Regions from separate parts of the Streptomyces sp. NPDC002181 genome, predicted to be linked through region 1. Evidence: riboswitches for the same ligand, from Rfam matches in the RefSeq annotation. Region 1 holds a riboswitch; the other holds the start of a gene.
What was found. Region 1 has a riboswitch for cobalamin ahead of ACFYXV_RS01165 (energy-coupling factor ABC transporter permease). Riboswitches for the same ligand answer to the same signal wherever they lie in the genome.
Positions count from the first base shown of each region.

Region 2: linked by a shared signal. The riboswitch ahead of cobN (cobaltochelatase subunit CobN) and the one ahead of ACFYXV_RS01165 (energy-coupling factor ABC transporter permease) in region 1 are both predicted to bind cobalamin.

Region 1 covers NZ_JBIASC010000001.1:255,463-262,516, reverse strand. Annotated here, with positions in the region: gene ACFYXV_RS01185 (PadR family transcriptional regulator) at 1-71, opposite strand, end outside; gene ACFYXV_RS01180 (ATP-binding cassette domain-containing protein) at 159-980, opposite strand; gene cbiQ (cobalt ECF transporter T component CbiQ) at 977-1,726, opposite strand; gene ACFYXV_RS01170 (energy-coupling factor ABC transporter substrate-binding protein) at 1,730-2,083, opposite strand; gene ACFYXV_RS01165 (energy-coupling factor ABC transporter permease) at 2,089-2,781, opposite strand; cobalamin riboswitch at 2,810-3,005, opposite strand; gene ACFYXV_RS01160 (hypothetical protein) at 3,125-3,637, opposite strand; gene ACFYXV_RS01155 (SsgA family sporulation/cell division regulator) at 3,756-4,163, opposite strand; gene ACFYXV_RS01150 (hypothetical protein) at 4,383-4,688, opposite strand; gene ACFYXV_RS01145 (L-serine ammonia-lyase) at 4,940-6,322, opposite strand; gene glyA (serine hydroxymethyltransferase) at 6,543-7,054, opposite strand, start outside.
Region 2 covers NZ_JBIASC010000002.1:669,811-676,864, forward strand. Annotated here, with positions in the region: gene ACFYXV_RS09180 (cobalt-precorrin-6A reductase) at 1-436, shown strand, start outside; gene ACFYXV_RS09185 (hypothetical protein) at 479-1,147, shown strand; gene ACFYXV_RS09190 (precorrin-2 C(20)-methyltransferase) at 1,197-2,702, opposite strand; gene ACFYXV_RS09195 (precorrin-8X methylmutase) at 2,699-3,346, opposite strand; gene cobG (precorrin-3B synthase) at 3,343-4,734, opposite strand; cobalamin riboswitch at 4,874-5,011, shown strand; gene cobN (cobaltochelatase subunit CobN) at 5,044-7,054, shown strand, end outside.

The sequences.
Region 1 (7,054 bases):
CGCCGCGTCAGCTCCAGCCCCGACGAGGGCTTCTCCAGCAGGGCGGTGAGGATGGCGTGCGGCAGCGACATGCGGCCATCCTAGGGACGCGGGGAGCCGGGCACCGCGATCCGGTCCCCGGCGGCGACGGCGGGACGCGGGGCCGGACCCCACTGCCCCTACTGCCAGGCGGCCAGGGCCTCCGGGGTCTTCGGACCCGGCGCCAGCGGGTCCAGGAGGGCGTGGGCGCGCAGGAGGGACGTCACCGCCGGGGACCAGGCCTGGCGCAGACCCGCCGAGGCCAGCAGCTCCGGGTCCGACAGCAGGCCGTGCGCCGGGCCCGTGCGGATGCCCGAGGGGGTCAGGACCGCCGCGTCGTCGGCCCAGCGGACCGCCAGGTCCACATCGTGCGTGGCCATCACCACCGTGGTGCCGGCCGCGCGCAGGCCCGCGAGGACGTCCAGCAGGCGCTCCTGCCCGTCCGGGTCCAGGCCGGCCGTCGGCTCGTCGAGGATCAGCACCCGCGGAGCCATCGCCACCGCCCCCGCGATGGCGGCGCGCTTGCGCTGCCCGTACGAGAGCAGGTGCGTCGGGCGGTCCCGCAGCGCCGTGATGTCCAGCGCGGCGAGCGCCGAGTCCACCCGGGCGCGCACCTCATCGGCCGGCAGGCCCAGGTTCATCGGGCCGAACGACACGTCCTGCTCCACCGAGGCCGCGAACAGCTGGTCGTCCGGGTCCTGGACCACCAACTGCACCGCCGTGCGCAGGCGGGTCAGCCCCGCCCGGTCGTACGCGACCGCCGTCCCGTCGAGGCGCAGCGCGCCCGTGCCGGGCCGCAGGCCCCCGCTCAGCAGCCGCATCAGCGTGGTCTTGCCGCTGCCGTTGCGGCCCAGCAGGACCAGCGCCCGGCCCTCGGCGATGGCGAAGTCCACGCCGGCCAGGACCGCCGGGCCGTCCTCGTACGCGTAGCCGGCGCCGGCCAGTTCCACCAACGGGTTCACAGGCAGAGCCCCTTCAGGGTCAGAGTCAGGGTGATCAGGGCCGCCAGCAGGGCCCCCGACGCCGCCAGGAACCGCCACGACAGGGCCGCCTCGGGTACGAGGACCCGCAGCGCGCCGTCGTAGCCGCGCCCGGCCAGGCCGTCCTGGAGGCGGGCCGCGCGGTCGAAGGCCCGTACGAAGGAGGTCGCGGCGAGCCCGGCCAGCGAGCGCCACACCGCCGCCCGCCCGGACTGGCCCAGCCGGGCCGCCTGGGCGCGCCGGACCTGGGTCATCGAGTCCAGCAGCAGGAAGCCGATGCGGTACATGACGAGGGCCACGTCCACCACGGGCGCCGGGACCCCGGCCCGGACCAGCCGGGGCAGGACGTCCGACACGGGCGTGGTGAAGGCGAACAGCAGCACGCCGAGGGAGGCCGCCGAGGTACGCAGCAGCAGCTCGGCGGCGTGCCGGGGGCCGTCGGGCGCGAGCGAGACGAGCCCGGCCGGGCCGCCGACGGCGACCAGCAGCGGCAGCGCGCCGGTGAAGCAGAAGCCCAGCGGTATCCGGAAGGCCCGCCACAGCTGCCGCCCGGCCACGCCGGCCGGGCCGAGCAGCACGGCGAGCGTGGCGGCGGCGACCAGCGGCCCGCCGGGCCAGGGCGGCAGGCACACGGCGGTGACCGTCAGCCCGAGCCCGAGCAGGGCCTTCTCCAGCGGATGCCGGCGCCGCCACCGGCTGCCGTGCGCCGCCACGTCGATCGGCAGCACCGCCTACGACTCCGAGGCGGCGGTGTCCGGTGCGGCCGCGGGCGCACCGGCCGCACCGGCCGCAGCGGCCTGACGGCGGCCCTTGCGGACGCCGAAGTAGTAGGCGAGCACGCCCGCACCCAGGGCCGCCTGGAGGGCGAACAGGGCCGACTCCACCTCCCCGGAGGGGGGTTCGTACAGCGGCGAGAACCACGGCTCGTACTCCGGATCGAGCTCGGTGATCGCGGTCTCCGCCTGCGCGTCGGCGCCCGTGAAGGGCTCCTCCTTGCCCTCGCCCATCCCCAGTGCGATGGGCAGTACCGCCAGCGCCGCCACCAGGAGCAGCAGCAGTCCGTTGATCTTCGCGTTCCGGCTCAGGCTCATCACACGGCCGCCTTCTGCTCGCTGCGGCCGGTGAGCTTGGCGACGCCCAGCCGGACCAGGTCGGACTTGCTCGACTGCATCAGCAGCCGCATCACGAGCACCGTCAGCAGCCCCTCGCTCACCGCGAGCGGGATCTGGGTCACCGCGAAGATGCCCCCGAACTTCACGAGCGCGCCCGCGAACCCGGTGCCCGGGTCCGGGAAGGCCAGCGCCAGCTGCACGGAGGTCACGCAGTACGTCACCAGGTCGGCGAAGAAGGCGCCGAAGAAGACGGTCACCATCAGCGGCACGTCGAAGCGCTTCAGCAGCAGGTACACCCCGTACCCCGCCCACGGCCCGGCGATCGCCATCGAGAACACGTTCGCGCCGAGGGTGGTCAGCCCGCCGTGCGCCAGCAGCAGCGCCTGGAAGAGCAGGGTGATCGTGCCGAGCACCGCCATGATCGGCGGCCGGAACAGGATCGCCCCGAGCCCGGTCCCGGTGGGGTGCGAACAACTGCCCGTCACCGATGGGATCTTCAGGGCGGACAGGACGAAAGTGAACGCTCCGGACGCGCCGAGCAGCAGCGTGCTCTCCGGGTTCGCCTTCACCTCGCGGGTGAGGGCGCGGACACCGTGGACGACGAAGGGGGCGGACGCGGCGCCCCAGGCGACCGCGTGCAAAGGGGGCAGGAACCCCTCGGCTATATGCATGAGTGGGGAGACCTCTCCAGCACCTCGTGGATGGACAACGCGCCCCGGCCGGTCTCCTGGCTCACGGGTGCTGATGCCCTGGCCCCGCCTTCCCGGGCGGTGCGGAACCTCCCGCGCCGCCCAGTGGCTTCCCAAAGGAGTGGAGCCGGACTTCCCGTTCACAGTGGCGAGGGCCGCACCGGTTTTCCACCGGTTTCCCGTACACCAAGGCCCGCTGACCCTAGTCGCAGGGACGGACCTGCACCAACCCGGCCCGAACGCCCGCCTGTCCGGACACCCCGTGCCCGAACGGACGCGGTCCGCTGCCGGCGCCGGCGGGACCGGCGCCGGCGGCGTGCCACGGTCACCGGCAGACGTTGCGGTGCGCGACGTCCAGCACGAGGCGCTCGGGCCCGTGCAGCGTGAAGGAGCTGACGGAGGGCTTGGCGCCGAACGCGGCGCCGAAGGTCACGTACCCCTCGAAATCGCCGGTCAGGGCGAGGCCCTTCAGCTGCGGCAGGCGGATGTTGACCAGCCGCGGTCCGCGGTAGGTGCCGGCGCCCGCGCGGTCGTGCGCCGCGGCGGGATGCAGGCGGATCTGGAGGAAGTACTTCCCGGCCAGCGGGACGGGAGCGCCGGACCCGTCGTGGACCAGCCGGGGGACGCGGGTGACGGTGGCCCGCGGGGCGTGTCCCCGCAGGTCGATGACGATGCGGTCGTACGTGCAGTGCCCGCCCCAGCGGGCGTTCACGACGAGCGGCGTGGGCCGCACGGCGGCCGAGGCCGGAGCGGCGAGGGTGATCCCGGCGGTGAGCAGCGCACCTGTGGCGAGGGCCGCGAGCTGCCGGCGGCGGAGGTGGTTGCGGAGGTGGTTCATGACGTCCCCCTGATTCTTCAGAGGCGGGGACCGGTGTCACTGCTGAGGACACTCCCCGGCAGGCTCATGGTTGCACCCAAAACCACCCAGACAAAAAGAAAACATGCCAAAAGGGAACTTAGCGGGGCAGCAGGGTGCTCAGCTCGGCGTCGAGGTCGTAGTGGCGCTGCTCCTCGCCCCGGGGCACGAGCCCGACCAGCCGCCGGCACAGCGCCCGCACGTCCTTCGCCCGGGCGGACACCACGCAGCTCTGAGCGCCGTTGGTGAAGGCGAGGAAGACCCGCGGTTCCCCGCCCTGCCAGCGCGGCCACACCTGGATGTCCCCCTCGCCCGTCACGCAGCTCTCCCCGTCGATCAGCAGGTCCCGGGAGAACACCCAGCGCGCCAGGTGCGTCCCGGCGCCCCGGAAGTCGAGCGCCAGCTCGTAGGGCCGGTCGGGGCGGTAGGTGAAGGCCCCGTCCACGGACACGGGCTCGGGGGAGGCCTCCAGCCGGAGCGGGAGGACGCGGTATTCGATTCCGTCCATGCGCAGCGCCTCTCAGTCGTGTCCGGCCGGGGCCGGCGGCCCTATCGGGCAAGCTAGCCCACCTCCCGGCTACCCCCGCGGGCCGAAAGTCCTCAGCCCGGGGGCCGCTGGACCCCATTCGTCACAGGAAGGGGAACGGGTGCGGGTGCGGTGGCGGGGGAGGGAACGCGAAGGGGCCCGCCCTCCGGGGGGAGGGCGGGCCGCCGGGTCACCGGTCCGCTACGGAACGGGGTTGAACACGAACGAGTCGTTGGACTGCCCGATGGCGGTGAAACCGGCGCCGTTGGCCTGGGCGCCGTTGTTCTGGTTGGACGCCCCGGAGCCCGTGGCGAGCTGCTGGGTGGTGGAGGAGTTGCCGAGGTTGCCGCCGGCGACCCCGCTGCCGAGGATCTCGCCGGCGGCGGCGTTGGACGAGACGCCCGCACCGGCTCCGTTGTCGGCCTGGGCCGTACCCGTGAAGAGCAGGGCGGCGAAGGGGAGCGCTGCGACAGCCGCCAGGACTCGGATGCTGCGGTTGCTTGCCATGATGAAGTCCTCCAGTACGCAAAAAGGCTGCGGTCCAAGGCGGTTGGCCGACCGCCGGGGGTGTGGCCGCGACGTCACGTGATCACCATGGCGCATGTGATCATCGAGAGACCAGCCCGGGGAGGAGGGTTCGCCCTCACGCGTGATCAACTCCGGGCAAACCTCAATTGGCCTGCGAATTCACCAAGTTGTGGAACGCCGGAGGGGCCCGGCGCACCGCGCCGGGCCCCTCCTTCGTCATGCGTGCCGGATCAGCATTCGATGACGTTGACCGCCAGGCCGCCGCGGGCGGTTTCCTTGTACTTGACCTTCATGTCGGCGCCGGTCTCCTTCATGGTCTTGATGACCTTGTCGAGGGACACCTTGTGGGAGCCGTCGCCGCGCATGGCCATCTTGGCCGCGGTGACGGCCTTGACCGCCGCCATGCCGTTGCGCTCGATGCACGGGATCTGGACGAGGCCGCCGACCGGGTCGCAGGTGAGGCCCAGGTTGTGCTCCATGCCGATCTCGGCCGCGTTCTCCACCTGCTCCGGGGTGCAGCCCAGGACCTCGGCGAGGGCGCCCGCCGCCATCGAGCAGGCCGAGCCGACCTCGCCCTGGCAGCCGACCTCGGCGCCGGAGATCGAGGCGTTCTCCTTGAAGAGCAGGCCGATCGCGCCGGCCGCCAGCAGGAAGCGGACCACGCCCTCCTCGTCGGCGCCGGGCACGAAGTTCATGTAGTAGTGCAGGACCGCCGGGATGATGCCCGCGGCGCCGTTGGTCGGAGCGGTGACCACCCGGCCGCCGGCCGCGTTCTCCTCGTTCACGGCCATCGCGTAGAGGGTGATCCACTCCATCGACAGCGCCTGCGGGTCGCCCTCGGAGCGGAGCTTGCGGGCGGTGTTCGCGGCCCGGCGGCGGACCTTCAGGCCGCCCGGCAGGATGCCCTCGCGCGACATGCCGCGCGCGACGCACGCCTGCATGACCCGCCAGATCTCCAGCAGACCCTCGCGGATCTCCTCCTCCGTGCGCCAGGCCTTCTCGTTCTCCAGCATCATCGCGGAGATCGACAGGCCGCTCTCGCGGGCCATCCGCAGCATCTCGTCGCCGCTGCGGAAGGGGTACTTCAGCACCGTGTCGTCGAGCTTGATCCGGTCCTCGCCGACCGCGTCCTCGTCGACGACGAAGCCGCCGCCGACCGAGTAGTACGTCTTCTCCAGCAGCGGGGCGCCGGCGGCGTCGTACGCGAAGAGCGTCATGCCGTTCGCGTGGTACGGCAGGGACCGGCGGCGGTGCAGGATCAGCTGGCTCGGCTCGTCGAAGGCGATCTCGTGCGCCTCCCCTATCTCGGTGCCGAGCAGGCGCAGGCGGCCCGTCCTGCGGATGCGCTCCACCTCGTCGTCGGCGCTCTCCACGTTCACCGAGCGGGGGGAGTGGCCCTCCAGGCCCAGGAGCACCGCCTTGGGCGTGCCGTGGCCGTGGCCGGTCGCGCCGAGGGAGCCGTAGAGCTCCGCCCGGACCGCCGCGGTCTGGGCGAGCACGCCGTCCTTCTTCAGCCGGGTCACGAACATGCGGGCGGCCCGCATCGGGCCGACCGTGTGGGAGGAGGAGGGGCCGATGCCGATGGAGAAGAGGTCGAAGACGGAGATGGCCACGGTGGCGGACTCCCTTGTCTGCTCGTGGGTGGAGGGGCAGGCGGGGTGGATCGTATCGAGGGGGGATTGTTCGGATTTTGTCCGACAGTCGAGCTTAACGTGGCAAGGTGAACGTTTCGCCTGCCGGCGATGGTGGCCGGAAGGCGCTCGGGTATGGCTCGTGTCACACAGGAAGGGCCCGGCCCTGTGTGACACCAGGCCGGGCCCTCCCAAGCCGTCGCTAGAGCGTCGGGTACAGCGGGAACTTCGCGGCGAGCGCGGAGACGCGCGCCTTCAGGTCCTCGCTGTCGTACGCGGGCTTGAGCGCCTGCGCGATGATCTCGGCGACCTCGGTGAAGGCCTCGGCGTCGAAACCGCGGGTGGCCAGGGCCGGCGTGCCGATCCGCAGACCCGAGGTGACCATCGGCGGCCGCGGGTCGTTCGGGATCGCGTTCCGGTTGACCGTGATGCCGACCTCGTGGAGGCGGTCCTCGGCCTGCTGGCCGTCCAGCTCGGAGTTGCGCAGGTCGACCAGGACCAGGTGCACGTCGGTGCCCCCGGTGAGGACGTCCACGCCCACGGCCTTGACGTCGTCCTGGACCAGGCGGGCGGCGAGGATCTTCGCACCCTCCAGGGTGCGCTCCTGGCGCTCCTTGAACTCGGGCGAGGCCGCCACCTTGAAGGAGACCGCCTTGGCGGCGATCACGTGCTCCAGCGGACCGCCCTGCTGACCCGGGAAGACCGCGGAGTTGA
Region 2 (7,054 bases), on a different contig from region 1:
GACTCCGCGGCCGGGCGACGACTGGACCTTCGTGGACTCGCTCGACGAGGCGGCCGTACGGCTGCCCCGCCTGGACTCCCGCGCGTTCCTGACCACCGGCCGCATGGGCCTGCACACCTTCGCGCACCTCACCGACACCTGGTTCCTGGTGCGTTCGGTGGACCCGCCGGACGCGCCGGTACCGCCGCGGCTCGAAGTCCTGCTCGACCGGGGCCCGTTCACCTTGGAGGGCGAGCGGGAGCTGATCGCGCGGCACCGGATCGACGTCCTGGTCACCAAGGACAGCGGCGGCTCCGCGACCGCCCCCAAACTGACCGCGGCCCGCGAGGCGGGGATCCCGGTCCTGCTGGTCCGCAGGCCCCGGGTCCCGGAGGGCGTCGCGGAGGCGGGGGACACGGACACGGCCCTGGAATGGCTCGGGGCGGCCCGGGCCTGACCCGCCCGGCTGTTGTCGGCGGCTGCTCCTACTCTCTTCGGTATGAGCGCCACCACCTTGCTGATCCACGACGGCTCCGCCGCACCCGATGCCCCCGTCACCCGTGTCGGGGGCCTTCCGCTGGCCCCCGCGGGCACCCCGTGGCCCACCTGCACGGCCTGCTCGGGGCCGCTGCAGTTCATCGCGCACCTGGTCCTCGACGGCGGGCGCGGGGTCCTCGCCGTCTTCATGTGCGCGAACGACCCGGGCGGGTGCGAGGAGTGGAGCGCCACGGCCGGCGGCAACAGGGCGTACCTCTTCCCGCCGGCCGGGCTCGTGCCGATACCGCTGCCCGCGCTCCCCGCCTCCGAGGACGGGGACACGGACGAGGAAGCGGACGAGGAGGACGACGAGGACGTCCGGCAGCCCGGGGCGGTCCGTACCGTCGAGCGGGTGGCGGTGGCCGGGCCGGAGTACGGGGCCGCGGCCAAGGCCTGGTCCGAGCGGAGCGGGCGCCCCCGGCGCCACGTCCTCGGTCAGCTGGGCGGCGTCGCCGACTGGCTCCAGTACGACGAGACGCCCGATTGCGCGGGCTGCGGCCGTCCGATGGAGTTCGTCGCGCAGCTGGAGGAGGGTCCGGATCCCCTGACCGCCCCCAACTTCGGCTCCGGCAGCGCCTATGCGCACGCCTGCGAGCCCTGCGGCCGGGCGGCCTTCCTCTGGCAGTGCTGAGCCCCGGCCCCGGACGTGTCGCCACGCCCGGGGCCGGCCGGCCGGCCGGTCAGAGCTCCGGGTAGCGGCGCGGGGTCCACGTGACGCGGGAGCCGTCCGGCCGCTCGGTGACCTGTGTCTGCGAGGAACCGATCAGCAGGATCGTGCGCATGTCCACCTCGGACGGCTCCAGTTCGCCGAGCGCGAGGATGCGGACCGACTGCTCCGGGCCGCCCACGTCCCGCGCGACCACCACCGGGGTCCGCTCCGAACGCAGCTCCAGCAGCAGCTCCTTGGCCTGGGCCACCTGCCAGGTCCGGCTGCGCGAGCCCGGGTTGTACAGGGCGAGCACCAGGTCCGCCGCGGCGGCGGCGCGCAGCCGCTCCGCGACGACCTCCCACGGCTTGAGCCGGTCCGACAGGGAGATGGTGGCGTAGTCGTGGCCGAGCGGGGCCCCGGCCGCGGCGGCCGCCGCGTTCGCGGCGGTCACCCCCGGCAGGACCCGTACGGGCACGTCCTTGTACTCCGGCTGCCCGGCGACCTCAAGGACTGCGGTGGCCATGGCGAAGACGCCCGGGTCCCCGCCGGAGACCACGGCCACGCGCCTGCCGCGCCGGGCGAGGTCGAGCGCGAACTCGGCGCGCTCCGACTCCACCTTGTTGTCGGAGCCGTGCCGGATCTGGCCCGGCTTGGCGGGGACGCGGTCCAGGTACGTGGTGTACCCGACGAGCACCTCGGCGTCGGCCAGCGCACGCCGCGTCTCGGGGGTGAGCCAGAGCGGTCCGGCCGGTCCCGTGCCGACGACGGCGACCTCGCCGGGCCCGGACGGCACGCTGCCCGGGTTGCCGATGCGGCTGGGCACCACGGCGACGGCGAAGTACGGGACGCTGTCGGGGTCGGTGTCGGCGAGGACGCCGGTCCGCTCCCCCTCCATGGTCGCGCGTTCCACGTACCGGGCCTCCGCGAGGCGGCCGCTGCCCTCCATGGCCCGGCGCACGGCCGGGAAGGTGCGGCCGAGCTTCATCACGACCGCGGAGTCGGTGGCGGCGAGGCGGGCGGTGAGCTCCTCCTCGGGCAGGGTGCCGGGCAGGATCGTCAGCACCTCCTCGCCCTCGACGAGCGGGGTCCCGAGGCGGGCGGCGGCGGCGCTCACCGAGGTCACGCCGGGGATCACCTCGGCCTCGTAGCGGTCGGCGAGCCGCTTGTGCATGTGCATGTACGAGCCGTAGAAGAGCGGGTCGCCCTCGGCGAGCACGGCGACGGTCCGCCCGGCGTCCAGGTGCGCGGCGAGGCGGGCGGCGGAGGCCTCGTAGAACTCCTCCATCGCGCCCTGGTAGCCGCCGGGGTGGTCGGTGGTCTCGGTGGTGACCGGGTAGACCAGCGGCTCCTCGATGTGGTCGGCCCGCAGGTGCTTCGCGGCGATCGAGCGGGCGATCGAGCGGCCGTGGCGGGCGCTGTGGTACGCGATGACCTGCGCCTCGGCGATCACCTCGACGGCCCGCAGGGTCATCAGGGAGGGGTCGCCCGGGCCGAGCCCTACGCCGTACAGCTTCCCGGAGGTGGTTGCGCTGCTCATTCTTCCTCGCTCGCGATCGCGTTGACGGCGGCGGCCGCGATGGCGCTGCCGCCGCGCCGGCCGCGCACGATCAGGTGGTCGAGCCCGGAGGCGTGGGCGGCGAGCGCGTCCTTGGACTCGGCGGCGCCGATGAAGCCGACGGGGACGCCGATGACGGCGGCGGGGCGCGGGGCGCCCTCCTCGATCATCTCCAGCAGCCGGAACAGGGCGGTCGGCGCGTTGCCGACGGCGATCACCGATCCCTCCAGCAGCCCGCGGTCGCGCCAGACTTCGAGCGCGGCGGCGCTGCGCGTGGTCCCCATCCTGGCGGCGAGGGCCGGCACGGCGGGGTCGGAGAGGGTGCAGATCACCTCGTTGCCGGCGGGCAGCCGCTTGCGGGTGACCCCGCTGGCGACCATCTGGACGTCGCACAGGATCGGCGCGCCGGCGTGCAGCGCGGCCCGTGCGCGGAGCACGACCTCCGGGGTGTAGCCGAGGTCCCGGGGCAGGTCGGTCATTCCGCAGGCGTGAATCATGCGCACCGCGACCTGGGCGACGGAGGCGGGCAGCCCGGAGAGGTCCGCCTCGGCGCGGATCGTGGCAAAGGACTGGCGGTAGATGGCCGCGCCGTCCTTCTCGTACTCGAACACTGTGTACTCGCTCATTTCTTCGCTGCGTCGTGGGAGGTGGTGCGGCGTACGGCCGCGAGGGCCGCGGGAAGTTCGGAGGCCGGGACGCCCCGGCGCGGGGTCTGTCCGGCCGCGGAGAGGTCGTACCCGTCGGCGGTGGCGACCACGTCCGCCCAGGCGGTGCCGCGGGGGTGCCCGCACCGGCGCTCGCAGCCGGACCAGTGCACGGGCAGCAGGCGGGTCCCCTGCGCCGGCGTACGCACCCGTGCCCGCGCTTGTTCCCGTTCCCGTTCCTGCGCCTGCGCCTGCGCCTGCGCCTGCGCTACGACGGCACGCGCGTCGGCGCGCACGTCGGCGCGGGACTTCGCACAACCGGGCTGCCCGGTACAGGCGGTGACGGACCGCCAGGGATCGTCGGAGCCGGTCACGAGTCCGGCTTCGGCGAGGGCGGCGAGCGCCTCCCCGGCGGCTCCGGCGGGCAGGCCGGGGACGACGATCCCCCGCCAGGGGGTCAGGCGGATACGGCCGGTCAGCGCGGCCAGGGCGCGCCACTGCGCGGTGCTCAGACGGCCCAGCGGCGCCAGCACGCTGAGCGCGGCGGCGCCGCCGGGCCCCTCGACCACACCCGGTTCGGGGGCCGGTCCGCGCAAGGAGGCGGCCGCGGAGCCCGGCGCGGCGGGGGCCGGGATCCCGGCGGCGGCCAGCCTCCCGCCCAACCCCTCGCGGTCCAGGGCGTGTTCCGCGGGCAGCTCCGACACCCGCCAGGCCCGGGTACCGGCCGCCCGGACGGCGTCCAGGAAGTACTCCGCGGCCACGAGCGCGGCCTTCGGCGCGTCGGCCGCGCCGACGAGCAGCGCGTCCGCCGGGTCGGCGGTCCACAGCAGCGCCCGGTCCCCGCCCCCGTCCCGGACGGCGGTCAGGTTCACATCGGCGTCGAGCGAGGTCACGTCCCCGCGGCCGTCGTCGAGGGCGAACAGGAAGCGCCCCGACAGCCCGGCCGCCGGCGCGCTCGCGCACAGCAGCCGGTCCAGCTCGGCGACCCAGGGGGCCACGTCGGGCAGACCGCGCCGGTCCAGGCCGGTCAGGGGCGAGGCGACGATGTTGCGGACCCGCTCGTGGGTGGGCGCGGGCAGCAGCCCGGCGCGTACGAGCACGCCCCGCAGCTCGCCCCCGCAGCTCGCGCCGAGCCCGCGCAGCTGCGCGTTGCCGCGCGAGGTGAGGTCGACGTGCCCGTCGCCGAGCCGGTCCGCCGCGTCGGCCAGGAGCAGGGCCGCGTCCGCGTCGAGCATCCCGCCGGGTATCCGGATCCGGGCCAGGTACCCGTCGTCCGCCGCGTGCAGCCGCAGCGCACCGGGGCAGGCGTCACCGCGGTCACGTATGACCGGTTCGTCCCGCACTGCGGCGGAAGGGGGCTGGGGCGGCATGGCGGCGAGCATACCCACGATTGACCGACCTCGACCTGTGTCCGTCACCACCCTCCCCCTGCGCCCCACCCTCCGCCCGACCTGCCCCGATCCGCTCCCCGTGCGCGGACCACCCCCACTCCCGGCCAGGGAGAACGCCACCTAAGATGACCCCCGGCGGAGCCACGTGGCCCGCTGGGAGGAAGCCCGGTGCGAATCCGGCGCGGTCCCGCCACTGTGAACCCGCGGAGCGATCCGCCGGGTGAGTCAGGAACTCCCGCTGTCCACACTGCCCGGGGCGCGGAAACCCCGAGGAAGGCATGCCGCCGCATGATCCTGCTGCTGTCGACGTCCGACACCGATCTGCTCAGCGCCCGCGCCGCGGACGGCCCCGTGCCGTACCGGTTCGCGAACCCCTCCCGCCTTCCCCTGGACGACCTGCCCGCCCTGCTCGACGGCGTCGACCTGGTCGTCGTACGCCTCCTGGGCGGCCTGCGCGCCTGGCAGGACGGCCTCGACCTGCTCCTGGCGCCGGAACAGACCCGCCCGGTGGTCGTCCTCACCGGCGAACAGGCCCCGGACGCCCAGCTGATGGAGGCCTCGACGGTCCCGATCGGCATCGCGGCCGAGGCGCACGGCTACCTCGCGCACGGCGGCCCCGCCAACCTGGACCAGCTGGCGCGCTTCCTCTCCGACACCGTGCTGCTCACCGGCCACGGCTTCGAGCCGCCCGCCGCGGCGCCCACCTGGGGCCCGCTGGAGCGCACGCCGGTGCGCCCGTACGGGCCGCGCATCGCGGTGCTGTACTACCGCGCCCACCAGATGAGCGGCAACACCGCCTTCGTGCACGCGCTGTGCGACGCGATCGTGGAGACCGGCGGCACGCCCGTACCCCTGTACGTGTCCTCCCTGCGCGCGCCGGAGCCGGAGCTGATCGCCGAACTGGAGTCGGCGGACGCGATCGTCACCACGGTGCTCGCGGCAGGCGGCACCAAGCCCGCCACGGCCTCGGCCGGCGGCGACGACGAGTCCTGGGACGCGGGCGCGCTCGCCGGGCTCGGCGTGCCGATCCTGCAGGCCCTGTGCCTGACCGGCTCGCGCAGCGCCTGGGAGGAGAACGACGAGGGCCTCTCCCCGCTCGACGCCGCGACGCAGGTCGCGGTCCCGGAGTTCGACGGCCGCCTGATCACCGTCCCGTTCTCCTTCAAGGAGCTCGACGAGGACGGGCTGCCGGCGTACGTGGCCGACCCCGAGCGCGCCGCCCGCGTCGCCGGGATCGCCGTCCGCCACGCCCGGCTGCGGCACATCGAGCGGCGCGACAAGAAGGTCGCGCTCGTCCTGTCCGCGTACCCCACCAAGCACTCCCGCATCGGCAACGCGGTCGGCCTCGACACCCCGGCCAGCGCCGTGGAGCTGCTGCGCACCCTCATCGCGGGCGGCTACGACTTCGGCCCCGTCGAGGAGGTCCCGGGCCTGGTCTCGGGCGACGGCGACGAGCTGATCCGCGCCCTGATCGAGGCCGGCGGCCACGACCAGGACTGGCTGACCGAGGAGCAGCTGGCCCGCAACCCGGTCCGCATCCCGGCCGCCGACTACAAGCGGTGGTTCGCCGAGCTCCCCGCCGAGCTGCGCGAGAGCGTGGAGCAGCACTGGGGCGAGGCGCCGGGCAACATGTTCGTGGACCGCTCCGCGAACCCGGAGGGCGACATCGTCCTCGCGGCGCTGCGCCGCGGGAACCTGCTCGTCCTGATCCAGCCGCCGCGCGGCTTCGGCGAGAACCCGATCGCGATCTACCACGACCCCGACCTGCCGCCCTCGCACCACTACCTGGCCGCGTACCGCTGGATCCAGGCACGGGCCGAGGACGGCGGCTTCGGCGCCGACGCGATGATCCACCTGGGCAAGCACGGCAACCTGGAGTGGCTGCCGGGCAAGAACGCCGGCCTGTCGGCTGCCTGCGCCCCGGACGCCGCGCTCGGCGACCTCCCCCTGATCTACCCGTTCCTGGTCAACGACCCGGGCGAGGGCACCCAGGCCAAGCGCCGCGTGCACGCCACCCTGGTCGACCACCTCGTGCCGCCGATGGCGCGCGCGGAGTCGTACGGGGACATCGCGCGCCTGGAGCAGCACCTCGACGAGTACGCGCAGATCTCGGCCATGGACCCGGCGAAGCTGCCGGCGATCCGCGCGCAGATCTGGACGCTGATCCAGGCCGCGAAGCTCCACCACGACCTGGGTCTGGAGGAGCGCCCGGACGACGAGGGCTTCGACGACTTCCTGCTGCACGTCGACGGCTGGCTCTGCGAGGTCAAGGACGCCCAGATCCGCGACGGACTGCACG